Regions from separate parts of the Microterricola gilva genome, predicted to be linked through region 2. Evidence: predicted binding sites of a transcription regulator. Region 2 holds the regulator's gene; the other holds the start of a gene.
What was found. The regulator HspR, encoded in region 2, represses chaperone genes until heat shock. The targets are predictions, from matches to a motif close to AAGTTGAGTCNNNNNGACTCAACTT.
Positions count from the first base shown of each region.

Region 1: a site for HspR is predicted at 2,683-2,707, ahead of EV379_RS13655 (ATP-dependent Clp protease ATP-binding subunit). Genes of this name have one in related genera too.

Region 1 is NZ_SHLC01000001.1:2,947,591-2,955,340, forward strand. Features, by position in the region: gene EV379_RS13655 (ATP-dependent Clp protease ATP-binding subunit) at 90-2,666, opposite strand; gene EV379_RS13660 (class I SAM-dependent methyltransferase) at 2,866-3,465, shown strand; gene EV379_RS13665 (GNAT family N-acetyltransferase) at 3,485-4,057, shown strand; gene EV379_RS13670 (oxygenase MpaB family protein) at 4,014-4,994, opposite strand; gene EV379_RS13675 (SDR family NAD(P)-dependent oxidoreductase) at 5,046-6,059, opposite strand; gene EV379_RS13680 (TetR/AcrR family transcriptional regulator) at 6,201-6,758, shown strand; gene EV379_RS13685 (hypothetical protein) at 6,769-7,047, opposite strand; gene ectB (diaminobutyrate--2-oxoglutarate transaminase) at 7,238-7,750, shown strand, end outside.
Region 2 is NZ_SHLC01000001.1:967-8,716, reverse strand. Features, by position in the region: gene solA (N-methyl-L-tryptophan oxidase) at 5-1,195, shown strand; gene EV379_RS00040 (alpha/beta hydrolase) at 1,225-2,940, opposite strand; gene EV379_RS00035 (class I SAM-dependent methyltransferase) at 3,098-4,246, opposite strand; gene EV379_RS00030 (SHOCT domain-containing protein) at 4,286-4,654, opposite strand; gene EV379_RS00025 (DUF6325 family protein) at 4,701-5,129, opposite strand; gene EV379_RS00020 (heat shock protein transcriptional repressor HspR) at 5,375-5,800, opposite strand; gene EV379_RS00015 (DnaJ C-terminal domain-containing protein) at 5,824-6,828, opposite strand; gene EV379_RS00010 (nucleotide exchange factor GrpE) at 6,948-7,544, opposite strand; partial or broken gene EV379_RS00005 (Hsp70 family protein) at 7,547-7,750, opposite strand, start outside.

The DNA.
Region 1 (7,750 bases), 2.9 Mb from region 2:
CAACGAAGCACAACGCCGGGCGTGCCGTCGCCCTGTCAGGGCGACGGCACGTCTCGGTCCGTGGCTGCTCGTGTTGCGAGCGGGAGCGGTCAGGCCGCCAGCGGCGCCGGCAGCGCGGATGCGGCATCCGTCACGCTCAGCGCACCGTCGACCGCGTCGACGGTGATCGCTCCGCCGTCGCCGATCACGCCGTTCACCAGCAGCTCGGCGATGCGGTCATCGACGTCGCGCTGGATGAGCCGGCGCAGCGGCCGCGCGCCGTACTCCGGCTGGTAGCCGTGCTCGGCGAGCCAGTCGATGGCGGCATCCGTCACCTCGATGTGGATCGAGCGGGCGGCGAGCCGCTCGGCGGTCGCAGCGAGCAGGAGTCCGACGATCTGCCGCAGCTGCGGCTTGTCGAGCTTGCCGAACAGCACGATCTCGTCGATGCGGTTGAGGAACTCCGGCCGCATCGCCTCGCGCAGCTTGCCCATCACGCGCTCGCGCAGCGCCTCGGCCGAGCCGAAGCCGGTCGTGTCGTCCGCGGCGCCACCGACGAAGCCCATCGCCCCGGAACGGGACGTGAGGAACTCACTGCCGATGTTCGACGTCATGATGACGACGGTGTTGCGGAAGTCGACTGTCCGCCCCTGGCCGTCGGTGAGGCGACCGTCGTCCAGCACCTGCAGCAGCAGGTTGAAGACGTCGGGGTGGGCCTTCTCGATCTCGTCGAACAGCACGATCGAGTACGGGTTGCGCCGCACGCGCTCGGTGAGCTGACCGGCCTCGTCGTAGCCGACGTAGCCAGGAGGGGCACCGACCAGGCGCGACACCGTGTGCCGCTCGCCGAACTCGCTCATATCGAAGCGGATGACGGCAGCCTCGGACGCGAACAGCGACCCGGCGAGTGCCTTGGCCAGCTCGGTCTTGCCGACACCAGTCGGCCCGAGAAAGAGGAAGCTGCCGACGGGGCGGTTCGCGTCCCCCATTCCGGTGCGGCTGCGACGGACGGCCTTGGCGACGGCGGTCACCGCGTCGTCCTGTCCGATCACACGTTCGTGCAGTTCGCCCTCGAGCGCCGCGAGCCGATCGCGCTCGCCCTCGGTGAGACGGCTGACGGGGATTCCCGTCGCACGGGCGATCACCTCGGCGATCTCCCTCTCGTCGACTGTGGCAGACGACGCGACGGCATCGATTCCAGGCCCGCCAGGGGCGGTCGCGTCGTCGAGCAGCCGCTGCACGGCCACGATCTCGTCACGGAGCTGCGAGGCCCGCTCGTAGTGCTCGGCCGAGACGGCCGCGTTCTTGTCCGCCTCGAGCACGGCGAGGCGCTCGATCAGCGCAGAGACGTCCTGCGTGGAGCCGAGACGGAGCCGAAGCCGGGCGCCGGCCTGGTCGATCAGGTCGATCGCCTTGTCCGGCAGCACGCGGTCGCTGAGGTAGCGGGCCGAGAGCTCGACGGAGGCGCGCAGCGCGGCATCCGTGAAGCGCACGCCGTGGTGCTCCTCGTACGCGGGGCGGAGCCCCTGCATGATGAGCACGGCATCCTCGATCGACGGCTCGCCGACGCGCACGGGCTGGAAGCGGCGCTCCAGCGCCGAGTCCTTCTCGATCGTGCGGTACTCGGCGAGCGTCGTGGCGCCGACGAGGTGGAGTTCGCCTCGGGCAAGCCGCGGCTTCAGGATGTTTCCGGCATCCATGCCGCCCTCGCCAGCCCCGCCCGCGCCGACGACCGTGTGCACCTCGTCGATGAAGACGATGATCTCGGAGCTGTGGCCGGCGATCTCGTCGATGGCCTTGGTGAGGCGTTCCTCGAAATCGCCGCGGTAGCGCGTTCCAGCGAGCATGCCGGGCAGATCGAGCGCGATGACGCGCTTGCCCCGCAGCTGTGCAGGCACGGAGCCGTCGACGATCGCCCGGGCCAGGCCCTCGACGATCGCGGTCTTGCCGACGCCGGCCTCTCCGACGAGCACCGGGTTGTTCTTGGTGCGGCGGCTGAGGATCTCGATGGTCTGCTCGATCTCGTCCGCACGTCCGATCACGGGGTCAAGCCGACCGCTGCGGGCCAGCTCGGTGAGATCGGTGCCGAACTTGTCGAGCATCGGGGTGTCGGATGCCGACTGCTCCTCCTCCTGCTCGCCGGCCGTCGCCGCTCCGCCGGCGTCGACGGTCTCGCGCATGCCCTGGGTCAGCGCCTCAGCGGTGACGCCGGCGTGGGCGAGCACCTGGCCGGCCGGGGAATCCTGGTTGAGCACGAGGGCGAAGAAGAGGTGCTCGGGTTCGATGTACGTCGAGCCGGACGCGCGCGCCACCTGGTAGGCGTGGAAGAGCGCACGCTGGGCGGAGGGCGTGATGGCCGGCGGCCGCGTCGCGGCATGCTCGGAGGCCTGCGGCAGGCGCTTCTCGGCGGCCGCGGCGATGGCGCCCGGATCGACGCCGAGACGTGAGACGGCCGCGCGGGCGGCATCCTCGTCGATGATGACGCGCAGGATGTGCAGCGCGTCGAGCTCGTTCTGGCCCCGCTCGAGCGCGAAGCGCCCGGCCGCGGCCAGGATCTGCTGGGTGCTCGCGGTCAGGAACTTGCTGAGGTCGATCGACCGCGCGGAGCGCGCCCGCTCGCCATCGAGGTAACGGGCGAGGAACTCGTCGAACGAGTTGCCGCCATCTGGGGTGAAGTTCTCGGGCACGAAACCTCCCTGGTCAAACTTGAGTGCCTTACGCTCAACTTCAACGCTGGCGGCGCGGGAGTATTCCTGCCCAGAGCCCCTCCGGGCTGTGAATGGCCTGTGCGCCGAGCGCATTGCCTCGACCGCGCGGCGGTGGCAGAGTGGTCACCGGGGTTCGAGAAGGGGAGACCATGTCCATTCTCGCGATGCGATCGCACACATGACCGCCGAGCCCGCGCCGGCCCTCGTCGGCGATGACGAACTGGAAGAGCTCGAACGCGAGTTCGTCTCGCGGCTGCGCGGGCGCGTGCTCGAGATCGGCGCGGGTGAGGGCGTCAACTTCGGCGCCCTGCACCCGGATGTGCTCTGGATCGGCCTCGAACCGGATGCCGCGCGCCGCAGCGAGCTGGCCACCCGCGCCAAGGAGTGGGGCCACGCCGCCGTGCCGCTCGACGCACGCTGCGAGTCGATACCCCTGCCGGACGACTCGGTCGATGCCGTCGTCGGCACCTTCGTGCTCTGCTCGGTCAGCGATCCGGCCGTCGCCCTCGCCGAGGTGCGACGCGTGCTCGTTCCCGGCGGCCGCGTCGTCTTCATCGACCATGTCGTCGCCCCGCCGGGGACGCTGAAGCGGGCGGTGCAGCGTGTCGCGACGCCGTTCTCCGCCCGATTCTGCCACGGTTGCCACTGGGATCGTGATGCGGCTGCGCTCCTCGCCGCCGCAGGCTTCGAGGCAGATGATCGACGGCGGCTGCGCGTGCGCTCCGCCCCGTTCGGCCCGGTTCCCACCCACCTCTTCGACGGCCACGCCGCCGACTGACGACCAGGAGGCCGTGTCCGTGGCGATCGAGGTGCGCGCGGCGAGCGTGTTCGACGACGTGCGCGCGATGGTGGGCCCGAAGCGGCCGGATGCGAATGTCTGCTGGTGTCTGAGCTATCGGATCCCGTCGAAGGAGAACCTCGCGCTGCACGGCCCGGCCCGCGGCGAGCGCGTGCGGGAACTGTGCGGGGAGGATCCCCCGCCCGGGGTGCTCGCCTACGACGGCGACGAGGTCGTCGGCTGGGCCGGTGTGCACCGACGGGCCGACACCGGATTCGCCCGCAACCGCAAGATTCCGCACGTCGACGAGCTCGACGTCTGGTCGATCTGGTGCCTGCGCGTGCGGCCGGGGCACCGCGGAACGGGCATCTCACACGAACTCGTCGCTGGCGCCGTGGCCTTCGCCAGGGAGCGCGGTGCTCCGGCGATCGAGGCCTACCCCGTCGACAACCGGGGCGAGAAGGTCGATCTCACGATGGCCTACGTTGGCACCATGGCGCTCTTCGAGCGGGCCGGCTTCGCGAAGGCTGCGGACACCGACTCCGTGCTCAACGGTTTTCCTCGCGTGCTGATGCGGCTCGATCTGCGTTGACCGGATGTGCGTTGACCGGATCTGCGCCGATCGGATCTGCATTGGCCGGATCTGCGCCGAGCCGCGCCACCCTGGCTCGCGCGTTCTGCTCGCTCGGCGAAACCGGGCCGAGCACGCGCCGACCCAGCACGAGGAACGCCCTCGTCATCGTGATCGCGGGCCACCACGGCCGGCGCAGGCCGAGCAACGATCGGCTGCCGGCGTCGAGCGAAGCCACCGCACCCCCGAAGAGAATCGGGTACAGCCGCCCGGTCATGCCTGGCAGCCCCGGCCTGCGGAGGAACCGCACGGCCTCCGCCACCCGCGCGTCCGGCTTCGCATCGACCAGGAACCCCGCCATCTCGGCACGCAGTTCGGCGACGCTCTGCGGCGGTCGCCGCACACCCATGAGCCTGCCGGCCTGGGCCCACTCCCGCACATAGGCATCACCGTCGCCCGGGATCGGCCCACCCCAGATCAGATGGGCGCCGAGAAATGCCTCGGTGAATGCGTCATGCACCCAGCGCAGCAGCTCCTCGTCGTTCGCCGCGTACGGCCGCTCGACACCGCGGGCGTCGACATAGCTGCCGGTGACGTGCTCGTGCAGACGGGAGACGAACGCGGATGCCGCCGTGGCACTGCGTGTGTCGCCGAATGTCACGGTCGCGACCCAGCGCACGGTGCCGTCAAGCCGCGCGAGCGGGTCGTCGCGGTAGTGCGACCAGTCGTGCACGCCGGCCATCGCGCCGGGGTGCAGCGACTGCAGGAGCAGGGCCCGAATGCCGGCGACCAACGTCGTCAGCGAGCCGTTGACCGCCCACACCGCGCTGCCCGGGCCGAAGAAGCCGGCATCCTCGCCCTCGGCGAGCGCCCGCGTCCACGCCGGTGGCCGCCGCCGACCGCTTCGTCCCGGCCGCCAGCGCACAGCCGCGCCATCGGCTCGCTTCTCGCCGTCCATGGCACGACGCTACGCCTGAATGCGGCGGCCGGGGAGAGTAATCGGCGCGGTCTACTGCACCGACCAGCCGCCGTCGGACGGCAACGTCGCGCCGTTGATGTTCACTCCGTCATCGCTGAGCAGGAAGGTGATCGACGCGGCGAGCTGCTCGGCGGTCGCCAGCGAGGGGATCGCCGACTGGAACGGCTGCAGGCGTGCCTGGCCGGCCTCAGAAACGTGCGGGGGGAACGGGATGCCGGTGGCGACCCCACCCGGCGCGACCGCGTTCACGCGGATGCCGTGCGGGCCGTACATGAAGGCGGCGCTGCGGGTGAGGCCGATGACCGCGTGCTTGGAAGCGGTGTACGCGTTGCCGGAGGCATTGCCGCGCAGTCCGGCCTCGCTGGAGACGTTCACCACGGAACCGGCTCCTGCTGCCATCATCGCGGGGAGCACACCGCGCGTGAGCTTGAAGGTGCCGGTCACGTTGACCCCGATCACGCGGTCCCACATCGCGTCGCTCGTCTCGTGCAGCGGCGAGAAGTCGTCGTTGATGCCGGCCACATTGGCGAGGCCGTCGATGCGCTCGCCGGCAGCGGCGATGATCGCGTCGACCGACTCCTGCTTCGTGATGTCGCCTGCGACGGTCACGATCTCGGCGCCGGGGATCGACGCGGCGAACTCGGCGAGCTTCTCGGCCGAGATGTCGACGGCCACGACGCGGCCGCCTTCCCGTGCGATGCGGCTCGCGGTGGCCCGGCCGATGCCGGAGGCCGCCCCGGTGACGACGACGGTCTTGCCGGAGAAGCGCCCCGAGGTGACCTTCTCCTGCCATCCGGTGGCCTCGGTCTCCGGAATCACTCCGCCGTTGACCGACTTCACCAGATCGTCGATGACCGACTGCGGCATCTGCCCCTGGCTGAGCGCCACGAGCTGCTGCAGCGGCAGGCCGAGGACCGGGGCGAGCGACTCCTCGCTGGCACCGGATGCCGCGAGCAGACCCTTCACCGCCGGGCCACCCGCGGGGTGGGCGAGCCATTCGCCGATGGTGCTGTTGCCGGTGAGCGGCTTCGGATCCGTTGCCATCTGAGAGTCCTTTCGTCCCGCTCCGCCCATCGTGGCCGGAGCTCTGCCTCTGTGCCGCCAGAGTAACCGACTTCTGGCGGAAATCCGACAACTGTCGGCAAACTGGCAGCGGGACGCGCGAATCGCTGCCAGACTTGGGGCATGGACACCCGAGTCGAGCGCACACGCAGCAGCCTGCAGCAGGCGCTGCTTGAGCTCGCCCGCGAGCGGGCGCTCGACGAGATCACGGTCGGCGACATCGCCGCCCGGGCCGGGGTGAACCGCAGCAGCTTCTACCAGCACTACTCCGACAAGGAGACCCTGCTGGCTGACGCGCTCGATGCCGCCGAGCTGCAGGCTGGCGCCCGTGTTCCCAGCTTCGACGGCGGTCTCCCCGTGCACGCCCCAGCCGACTTCGTGGCCTACCTGGCGCACTTCGAGACGAATGCGGAGCTCTACCGGATCGTGCTCGGCGAGCGTGGCTCCTCCGTCGCATCCGCCAGGCTCCGCGCACGGTTCGCGAGCGCCGCCAGCGCCGGCGTGCTCGAATCCGGGTCACGAGCCTTCGAGGGCGTTCCCCTCGACGTCGTGGGTGCTGGCATCGCCGGGTCCGTACTCGCCGTGATCGAGACGTGGCTGTCCAGGGAACCCCGCCCAGCGGTCGAGACCGCGGCCGAGTGGGTGTGGCGCGTGCTCGTCGGCCCCGGCCAGCTGGACTGAATCAGCCGCTTCACTCCGCGAATCGGTGCTCACCGTCGAAGTCGTTCACCAGCGACCCCGTGATGCCTCGCCAGTCCGAGCCGAAGTGGGAGAAGGTCGGGTGACCGACGAGGTAGCCGTTGTAGACGGGGTCGTGGTCGGCACCGTGCCGCGTGATCACCTCGATCCACCCGTAGTGGGTGCCTGCGGCATCCGTGATCTGCCAGTTCCCAGACTCGTCCTTGTCGAGCGTGAACTCGCGGCCCCTGTGCTCGAGTTTCTCGTGCTTGCCCGGCTTCGCGTACGGCATGGCCTGCCCCTTTCTCGGCGGTCCAACGTGATTCCCCCAGCCTGCGCCAGCTTTGAGGCGCGCGCAATCACTTCTCTGCCCACGCCTCGCGCCACACCGGAAGCACAGCCTCGACTCGTTAGGCTTATCGGGCAGACCAGCAATGAGCACGATAAGACCGGCGACCAACCGATCCACAGGAAGTGAAGCTATGAGCGACCTCGACATTTTCGACCGCATCGAATCAGAGGTGCGCGGGTACATCCGCTCCTTCCCCGTGGTCTTCGACTCGGCGAGCGGCTCGGTGCTCAGCACCGAGGACGGGCGCGAGTACCTCGACTTCTTCGCCGGCGCCGGCGTGCTCAACTACGGTCACAACAACCCGATCTTCACGCAGGCCCTCATCGAGTACCTGCAGCGCGACGGCATCATCCACGGCCTCGACATGGCCACGAGCGCCAAGAAGGCGTTCCTCGAGGCCTTCGAGGCCCGCATCCTCGCGCCCCGCGGGCTCGACTACAAGATCCAGTTCACCGGCCCGACCGGCGCCAACGCCGTCGAGGCCGCGCTCAAGGTGGCCCGCCAGGCAACCGGCCGCAGCAACGTCGTCGCCTTCACCAACGGCTTCCACGGCCTGAGCATGGGCGCGCTCGCGGCGACCGGCAACAAGAAGTACCGGGACGCCGCAGGCACCTCGCTCGACAACGTGACCCGCCTGCCGTAC
Region 2 (7,750 bases):
ATGAGTGGTTGAACGCGTGGATGTGGCAGTTGTCGGACTCGGTGCGATGGGCGCGAACGCCCTTTGGCGGCTCGCCGAGCGCGGGGTGAGCGTCGTCGGCTTCGAGCAGTTCACCGTCGCCCACCCGCTCGGCTCCTCGCACGGGGCCACACGACTGTTCCGCGAGGCGTGCCTCGAGCACCCGGACCTCACCCCCATCGCGCGCCTCGCCAAGACGCTGTACCGCGAGCTGGAGGCGCACGGCGGCGAGGAGCTGCTGCGCATCACCGGCGGCGTGATGATGGGCGCACCCGACTCCGATGTGATCGCCGGAACGCGCGCAGCGGCATCCGCCCACGGCCTGACGCTCGTTGATCTCAGCCACGACGAGCTGGCCGAGCGCTACCCGCAACTGGCCGAGCTGGCGCCGACGGATGTCGCAGTGCTCGACCCGGGTGCTGGCGTGGCGTTCCCCGAGCCGACCATCCGCGCGGCCGTCGACCGGGCGCTGGCACTCGGCGCCGAGGTCGTCGAGAACACCCGCGTGCTCGCCGTCGAGGCCGGCGACGACGGCGTGCTCGTGCGCACGGCCACGGGCGAGTGGCTCGCCGATCGCGTGATCCTGGCGCAGGGCGCCTGGCTTGCTGCCGAGCTGCCGTGGGTCGAGCTGCAGCCGATCCGCACCCCGATGACCTGGTTCGAGCCGCGCGCGACGCCGAACGCCGCCGCCCCGGATGCGGCGCCGGCGTCCGAGTTCGCACTCGATCGGCTGCCCGTCTTCGTGCGCCAGCTGAGCGAGAGCGAGGTGCTCTGGGGCCACGGCTCGGTCGGCGCCGTCGCCGGGCCGGAGAAGGGCGCACTGATCAAGGCGGGCGTCGGCGACATCTGGCAGGAGCGCGTGCGCATCGACCCCGAGCAGCTGGACCGCGGTGTGACGCCGGCCGACTGGCGCCAGGTGTCCGCGCTGCTCGCCGAGGCTGTTCCCGCCATCGAGCCGCTGCCCGCCCGCGTCGACCCGTGCATGGTGACGATCTCGCCAGACGACCAGTTCGTGGTGGGGCGCTCGCCCCGGCATCCGCGGGTCATCGTCGGCGGCGGGGACAGCGGCCACGCCTTCAAGCACGCGCCGGCGCTCGGTGAGATCCTCGCCCGGTTCGCCCTCGACGAGCCGCAGCTCGTCGACACGGCGTTCATCGACCCGGCCCGCTTCGCCTAGCCTCCCCTCCCCTGCGCTGCAGGGGCCGGCTACTCGGTGACCGAGCTGCCGACGGGCTGAACGGCGGCGTACTCGGCGATGATCGCGCGAATGCGGTCGATCGCGGCCGCGTCGAGGCCGCCGTCGCCGGTCACCGCTCCCCAGCCGTCGAGTACGACGTCGCCGTAGTTGTGGCCGTGGCTGGCCGGAACGGTCTCGCCCATCAGCATGTCGACCACCACCTGCAGCGCGGTGACGACGGGGATCCAGCGGATCGCCTGGCTCACGTCGTCCGCCCGCTGATCGGGCTTCAGCCAGTCCGGCTCCGCCCAGAGGAGCTCGGGACCGAGCCAAGTCACTGGGTCGGTCGCATGCTGCAGATACGCCACGCGGGGCGCGGTCCACGGCCCATCGACGGCGCCGAAGTCGCCTGCGTGCGAGAGCCAGCGCACCTCCGCCCCACCGTCCAATACCGGCTGCCAGGCCGGGCTGCCCTCGTCGCGGGTCGCCTGCAGCTCGCGCCAGAGCGGCGTGCCGTTCGGGCTGCCTGCGAAGAGCGCGCCGTCGGTGCGGCTGCGCAGATCCTCGAGGTCGGCGAAGGTCGACTGGCTGCCGTGGGCGCCCAGGCTGAGGCCGTAGCTGATGAGCTGCGGGCGATCGGATGCCGGCAGCGCCTCCCACTCGGCGTGCACCGCGTCGAAGAGCACCCTGGCTGCGTCGACGGGTGCATCGGGGTCGAAGACGAACGACACCCAGCTCGGCGTGTAGGCGTACTGCATCGAGACGATCGCGGTGTCACCGCCGTGCAGGTACTCGATGGCGTCGGTCGTCTGCGGCTCGAGCCACCCGGAGCCGGTGGCGGTGGCCACGACGAGCACCGAACGGTCGAACGCCCCCGTGCGCACGAGCTCCGCGACGGCCAGCTCCGCGCGCTCCTCCGTGCTGTCACCCGTGTGCAGCCCCGCGTAGACGCGGATCGGTTCGAGCGCCGCGTTGCCGGTCGCCTCGGCGATGTCGGCAGCAGCCGGTCCGCCTCCCAGGAAGGCGGTGCCGTGGCGTCCGAGGGTCTGCCAGTCCATCGGGGAATCCTCCCCGGCGGAGTGGAACTCGCTGCTCGGCTCGCTCACCCAGTCGGCTGGCGCCGCGTTCCGTTCGGCGTAGATGGCGTCGATCGCCCCCATGAGCGCGGCGACGAGCACGAAACCGCCGAGCACGACGAGCAGCGCGCTGCCCGCAACGCCCAGGACCGGGCCGATGAGCCTCGCGGTGGCGCGGTACAGCCCGCGGATCCCGCGGCCGATGAGCAGGCAGAGCGCGGCGACCGGCACGGCGCCGAGGAAGAACGCGGCGATGGCTAGGCCGTCAACGGGAGGCATCTCGACGAGCGTGCGCACCTCGTTCTGCCAGCCGAGCGCGAGCACCCCGTACCAGGCGCCGAGGCTCAGCGCGACGATGCCGAAGCCGCTCCACGCCCACCGCACCGTGGCGGGCGTCGGTCGCCACGTGGTCACGCGGCGAAGCAACGGCAGGGCGATGGCGAGCAGGAGTGCGCCGACGGCGTAGCCGATGGCGAAGCTGAGGCCGGCGATCACGCCCTGGAGGAGCGCCGGGCGCGGAAGCAGCGACGGGGTGAGCGAGAGCGCGGCGAGCACGAAGCCGAGCACAACACCGGCGGGATCCAGCCGCCACCAGTCGTGCCCGGCCACCGATCGTCTGGCCCCTGCCGTGCCCTCTGTCGCTCCCTGCGCCGCCGTCCCCACATCCATGTTCGCGATCATCCCATAGCGGGAGCTGCCGCTCCGCCACGGCGCGTGGGAACGGCATCCGCCTGGCAGCGGTGACGAATCCCGGCCGCGATGCGCACGCTGCCGGCGGCGCGCCGACGCCAAGGCGATGCACGCGGCGGCTCGGGAGAGTTCGGGGCTACTGGGCGCGGGTCGAGGCCGTGATCGTGAACTTGGTGTTGCGCGCGATCTGCCGGGTGGGACCGATGATGCTGCGCAGGGCCGGCGTGTATGCGAGGTGGGAGTTCCAGACGCACCAGAGCTCGCCGCCGGGGGCGAGAACCCTGGCGGCGTGCTCGAAGAGTTTGAGGGCGATGCCGGCGTGAACGGCCGCGCCGACGTGGAACGGCGGGTTCAGCACGATGAGCTCGGCGCTCCCGTCCGGCTGCCGGCTCAGGCCGTCGTCGCGCACCACCTTCACCTGTTCGCCGACCCCGTTGGCGAGGGCCGTGTCCCAGGCGGATGCCACCGCGGCGGCCGACTGGTCGCTGGCCAGCACGTGCAAGCCAGGGCGGTGCATCGCGAGGCTCGTGGCGAGCACGCCGGTCCCGCAGCCGAGGTCCACCGCCGTGCGCGCGCCGAGCGCCGCTTCCGCGAGGTGCCCGAGCAGGAAGCGGGTGCCGATGTCGACCGACGTTCCCGCGAACGCCCCACCGTGGGCGGCGACGACGAGCCCGAGGTCGGGGTGCTGCTGCGTGCGCGGCCAGCCTCCGACGACGTCGTGGCGCGGCCCCCGCACCCGGAGCACCCGTGACTTCTGCCTGGCGAGGCTCGCCTCGACGAGCGCGAAGTGTTCGCCGAGCACATCGTTCATCGCCGGTGTCATGTGCTTGATGCGCCCACCGGCGACGACCACGACATCCGGGTCGGCGTGCGCCGCAATCGCCGAGGCGATCTCATCGAGCGCGTCCAACCCCCGCGGCAGCTGCAGCAGAACGACGCGCGCGCCGGAGAGCAGCTCACGCGAGTGCTTCTCCACACCGAGCGCGATCGAGCGGTAGCCCTTCTCGTACCCGAATGCGGCGGCGTTCGAGGCGAGGGCGAGCTCGCCGGAGAGAGCGTCCTGGTGCACGCGGATGACGGCGGCATCCGGCCCGCCCTCGGCGAGCAGATCGAGTGCACCCAGTGTCAGGGCACCATGGCGATCACCGATCACCACCACTTCGCTGGCCGTCGCGCCCGCAAGCGCGTCGGCAGCCTCGTCGAGAATCAGGCGATCGCTCGCGTCGACCGCGAAGAGATTCTCAGCCTCGATGTCGGGCCAACGCCGCAGAGCCGAAAGATCCATAGGCCAAGGCTAACCGGGGAAGCCGCGATTCCGTCGAGCTCAGCCCAGCAGTTTCGCCTTGGCCGCCGCGAACTCTGCGTCGCTCAGCAGACCCTGGTCGCGCAGCGAGCCGAGATTCTGCAGCTGGGCGACGAGGCCATCGACCGCGGGAGCTGCTGGCGCTGCGGCCGGTGCCGGCGCGGCGGCCTGCTGCATCGCTGCCTGTTGTGCCGCGGCTTCCTGGGCGGCCTGCTGCATCGCTGCCTGCTGCTGCTGCTGCTCGTAGGCGTTCGCCTCGGCCTGCTCCTGGGCCTTCTGCTGTTGATGGCCGGCGACGGCGCCGCTGACGGCGGTGGCGGTTCCAGCGACGACGGCCGTGCGGGCCGCCATTCCAATCAGACCGGGACGGCCCATTCTTCTCAGTGGCATGTCGACTCCTCAGTAGTGGATCGGATCAGAACGAATAGGGAAGCGGTCAGTCGTCGCTGGCGTCGCTGAGCACCGCGTTGACGACCGCGGCGGGGATGCGCTCGCTGTGCAGAACGAGGCCGCCCGATGCGGCCAACTTCGAGGTCAGCCGCTTGGCGAAGACGAGCTCGATCGCGATGACGGCTGCCGAGCGTCCCGGCTCGATCATCGAGACGAGGTCGTCGACGTCGTCGTCTCCGATCACGCCGGACGCCGGCAGCTCGATCCGGGTGAAACCCCACTCCTCGCCGACATCCTCGAACTCGGTGACGGTCAGATCGCCGTTCAGCGCGCGGGACACGAACAGGAGGTCGAGTATGGCGATTTCGCCACTCTCAACCAGCTCCTCGATGGCCGCGATCGTGGCGTCGTCGGGGCGATCCCCGGCGAAGGACACAACCGAGATGTCAACAGGACCGAATTCAAATTGCGCCATGGCACTTCCTCGTCTCGTGAGCTGAGCAACAACGTAGCGCGTGCGCACCACCGGCACCAGAGCCGAGGCGAAATCCGAATACGACGCACAGCATCGCCGCGCGCACCGCGGTGCAGCTGCGGCGAGCACTGCGCCAGGTACCGCGATGTGCGCCGGAATCTACCGGCGCACATCACGGCAACCGGCGCACAACGGACGGCCGAGCGGCGCACGGTGGCGGCGCCCCGAGAGCCCGGCTGCGCTTCCTAGTGGCGTTCGCCGTTGCCGAGCGGGCGCCAGACGACGACGGCGTTCGAGCGCCGCACGCGCGTGCCGGCCTTGAGAGAGATCACGTCGCCCTCCGCCCCGGCGGCGAACACGCGCCGGCCAGGCCGGTTGAGCATCTCATCGGCGAGGGCGCCCTCGAGCTCGTGCACGCGCCGCGCCAACACGTTCACCCGGTTCTCGAGCTCGAGGATGCGCCTGATGCCCTCGAGGCTCACGCCCGCGGCGCTGAGCTCGGCGATCTCACGCAGCTGGAGCACGTCGCGCATCGAGTAGCGACGCGACTTGCCCGGCGTGCGCTGGGGTTCGACCAAGCCGAGCCGGTCGTACTGCCGCAGCGTCTGCGGGTGCATGCCGGCCAGCTCGGCGGCCGCGGAGATCACGAAGATCGGTGCGTGCTCGTCCATGCCGTGCGCGCCGCCGCTCATGCTCAGCCCCGTGCCTTGGCGAGGAGATCCTCGCGGGGGTTCTCGTTCGGCAGGGCCTCGCGCAGGGCCTCGAGGGCCGCCTCGGCATCCTTCGACAGGTGGGAGGGCACCGCGACCTGAACGACGGCGAGCAGGTCGCCGACGCCCTTGGCTGTCGTGACGCCGCGGCCCTTGACGCGCAACACGCGGCCGCTCGGCGTTCCGGGCGCGACGCGCAGCTTCACCGGGTCGCCGCCGAGGGTCGGCACCTCGATTGTGGCGCCCAGGGCGGCCTCGACGAAGGTGATCGGAACGGTGACGCGCAGGTTCAGCCCGTCGCGCTCGAACACCGGGTGCTTGCGCACGGTGACGGTGAGGATGATGTCGCCGGGCTCACCGCCGTCTGGCGACGGTTGGCCCTTGCCGCGGAGCTTGATCTTCTGCCCGTCGGCCACGCCGGCGGGGATCTTGACCTTGATCGGGCGGCCGTCGCTCGTCTGCAGCGTGATCGTGTCGCCCTGGGTGGCCGTGATGAAGTCGATGGTGGCGCTCGCGGTGATGTCGCTGCCGCGGCTCGGTCCGCCGAATCCGCGGTATCCGCCGCTCGGCTGGCCGAAGCGGCCACCGCCCTGCTGGCCGAACAGGCCGCCGAGCAGGTCGTCGTAACCGGCACCGCCGCCCTGCTGGAAGGTGTACTGCTGCTGGCCCCGGCCGCCGCCGAACATACCGCCGAAGACGTCCTCGAAGCCGCCGTTGCCACCGGCGCTGCCCGGCGCGGTGAAGCGAGCCCCGCCACCCATGGCGCGTACGGCGTCGTACTCCTTGCGCTGCTCGGGATCGGAGAGCACGGAATGCGCCTCGCTGATCTCCTTGAACTTCTCCTCGGCTTTGGCGTCACCCGGGTTGGAGTCGGGGTGGTACTTGCGGGCGAGCTTGCGATACGTCTTCTTGAGATCGGCCTCGCTCACGTCTTTCGAGACGCCGAGAACCTTGTAGAAGTCCTTGTCGAACCAGTCTTGGCTTGCCATGCGCGCCTCCTTCCGTGATGAATGTCTGTGATGAGTCTGTGCTGTGCCGCCGCGAGCGGCACTGAAAGTCTATGAATGTGGGGGCGGATGCCGCGGCATCCGCCCCCACGAGCCTGCTGTTAGGCGGGCACCTGCACGACGACCTTCGCAGGTCGGAGCAGGGTGGAACCGAGGTAGTAACCCTTTTCGACGACGTCGGCAACGGTCTCGACCTCAACGCCAGGGGTGGGCTGCTGGAAGATCGCCTCGTGCACGGCGACATCGAACGGCTCACCGACGGTGCCGACGGTGCTGAGTCCGAGCTTCTCGACGCTGGCCCGCAGCTTCGCCGCAATGGTGGCGAACGGGCTGTCGGCCTCGAGGTCTCCGTGCTTCTCGGCACGGTCGAGGTCGTCGAGAACCGGCAGCAGGACCGAGACGGCCGATCCGACCGCGCGCTCGCGCTCAACCTCACGGTTGGCTTCGGTGCGCTTGCGGTAGTTGGCGTACTCGGCGGTCACCCGCTTGAGGTCGGCCAGGTGCTCGGCGCTGGGGTCTGCCTCTTCAGCCGCGACGGCATTCAGGATGTCGTCCACTGTGAGCTCTTCCTCCCCCAGGCTCTCCGCGCCCAGACCCTCGTCGTCGTGGGTTTCCACGTCGGGGCCTTCGGCCTGGATGATGTCGTCATCCAGGCCGTTGCCTTCGTTCGGATCGATCGGCTGGTTGTTGTCAGCCATGATTACTTCTTGTCTTCGTCGTCTTCGACGACCTCGGCGTCGACGACGTCCTCGTCAGAGGCCGCGTCGGCGGGCTGCTCGGCCGAGTCGGCCGCTGCGGCATCCGCCTGCGAGGTGGCGTAGATCGCCTCGCCGAGCTTGCCCTGGCTCTCGACCAGCTTGTCGAAGGCCGTCTTGACCGCGGCGTCGTCGTCTCCGGCGAGCGC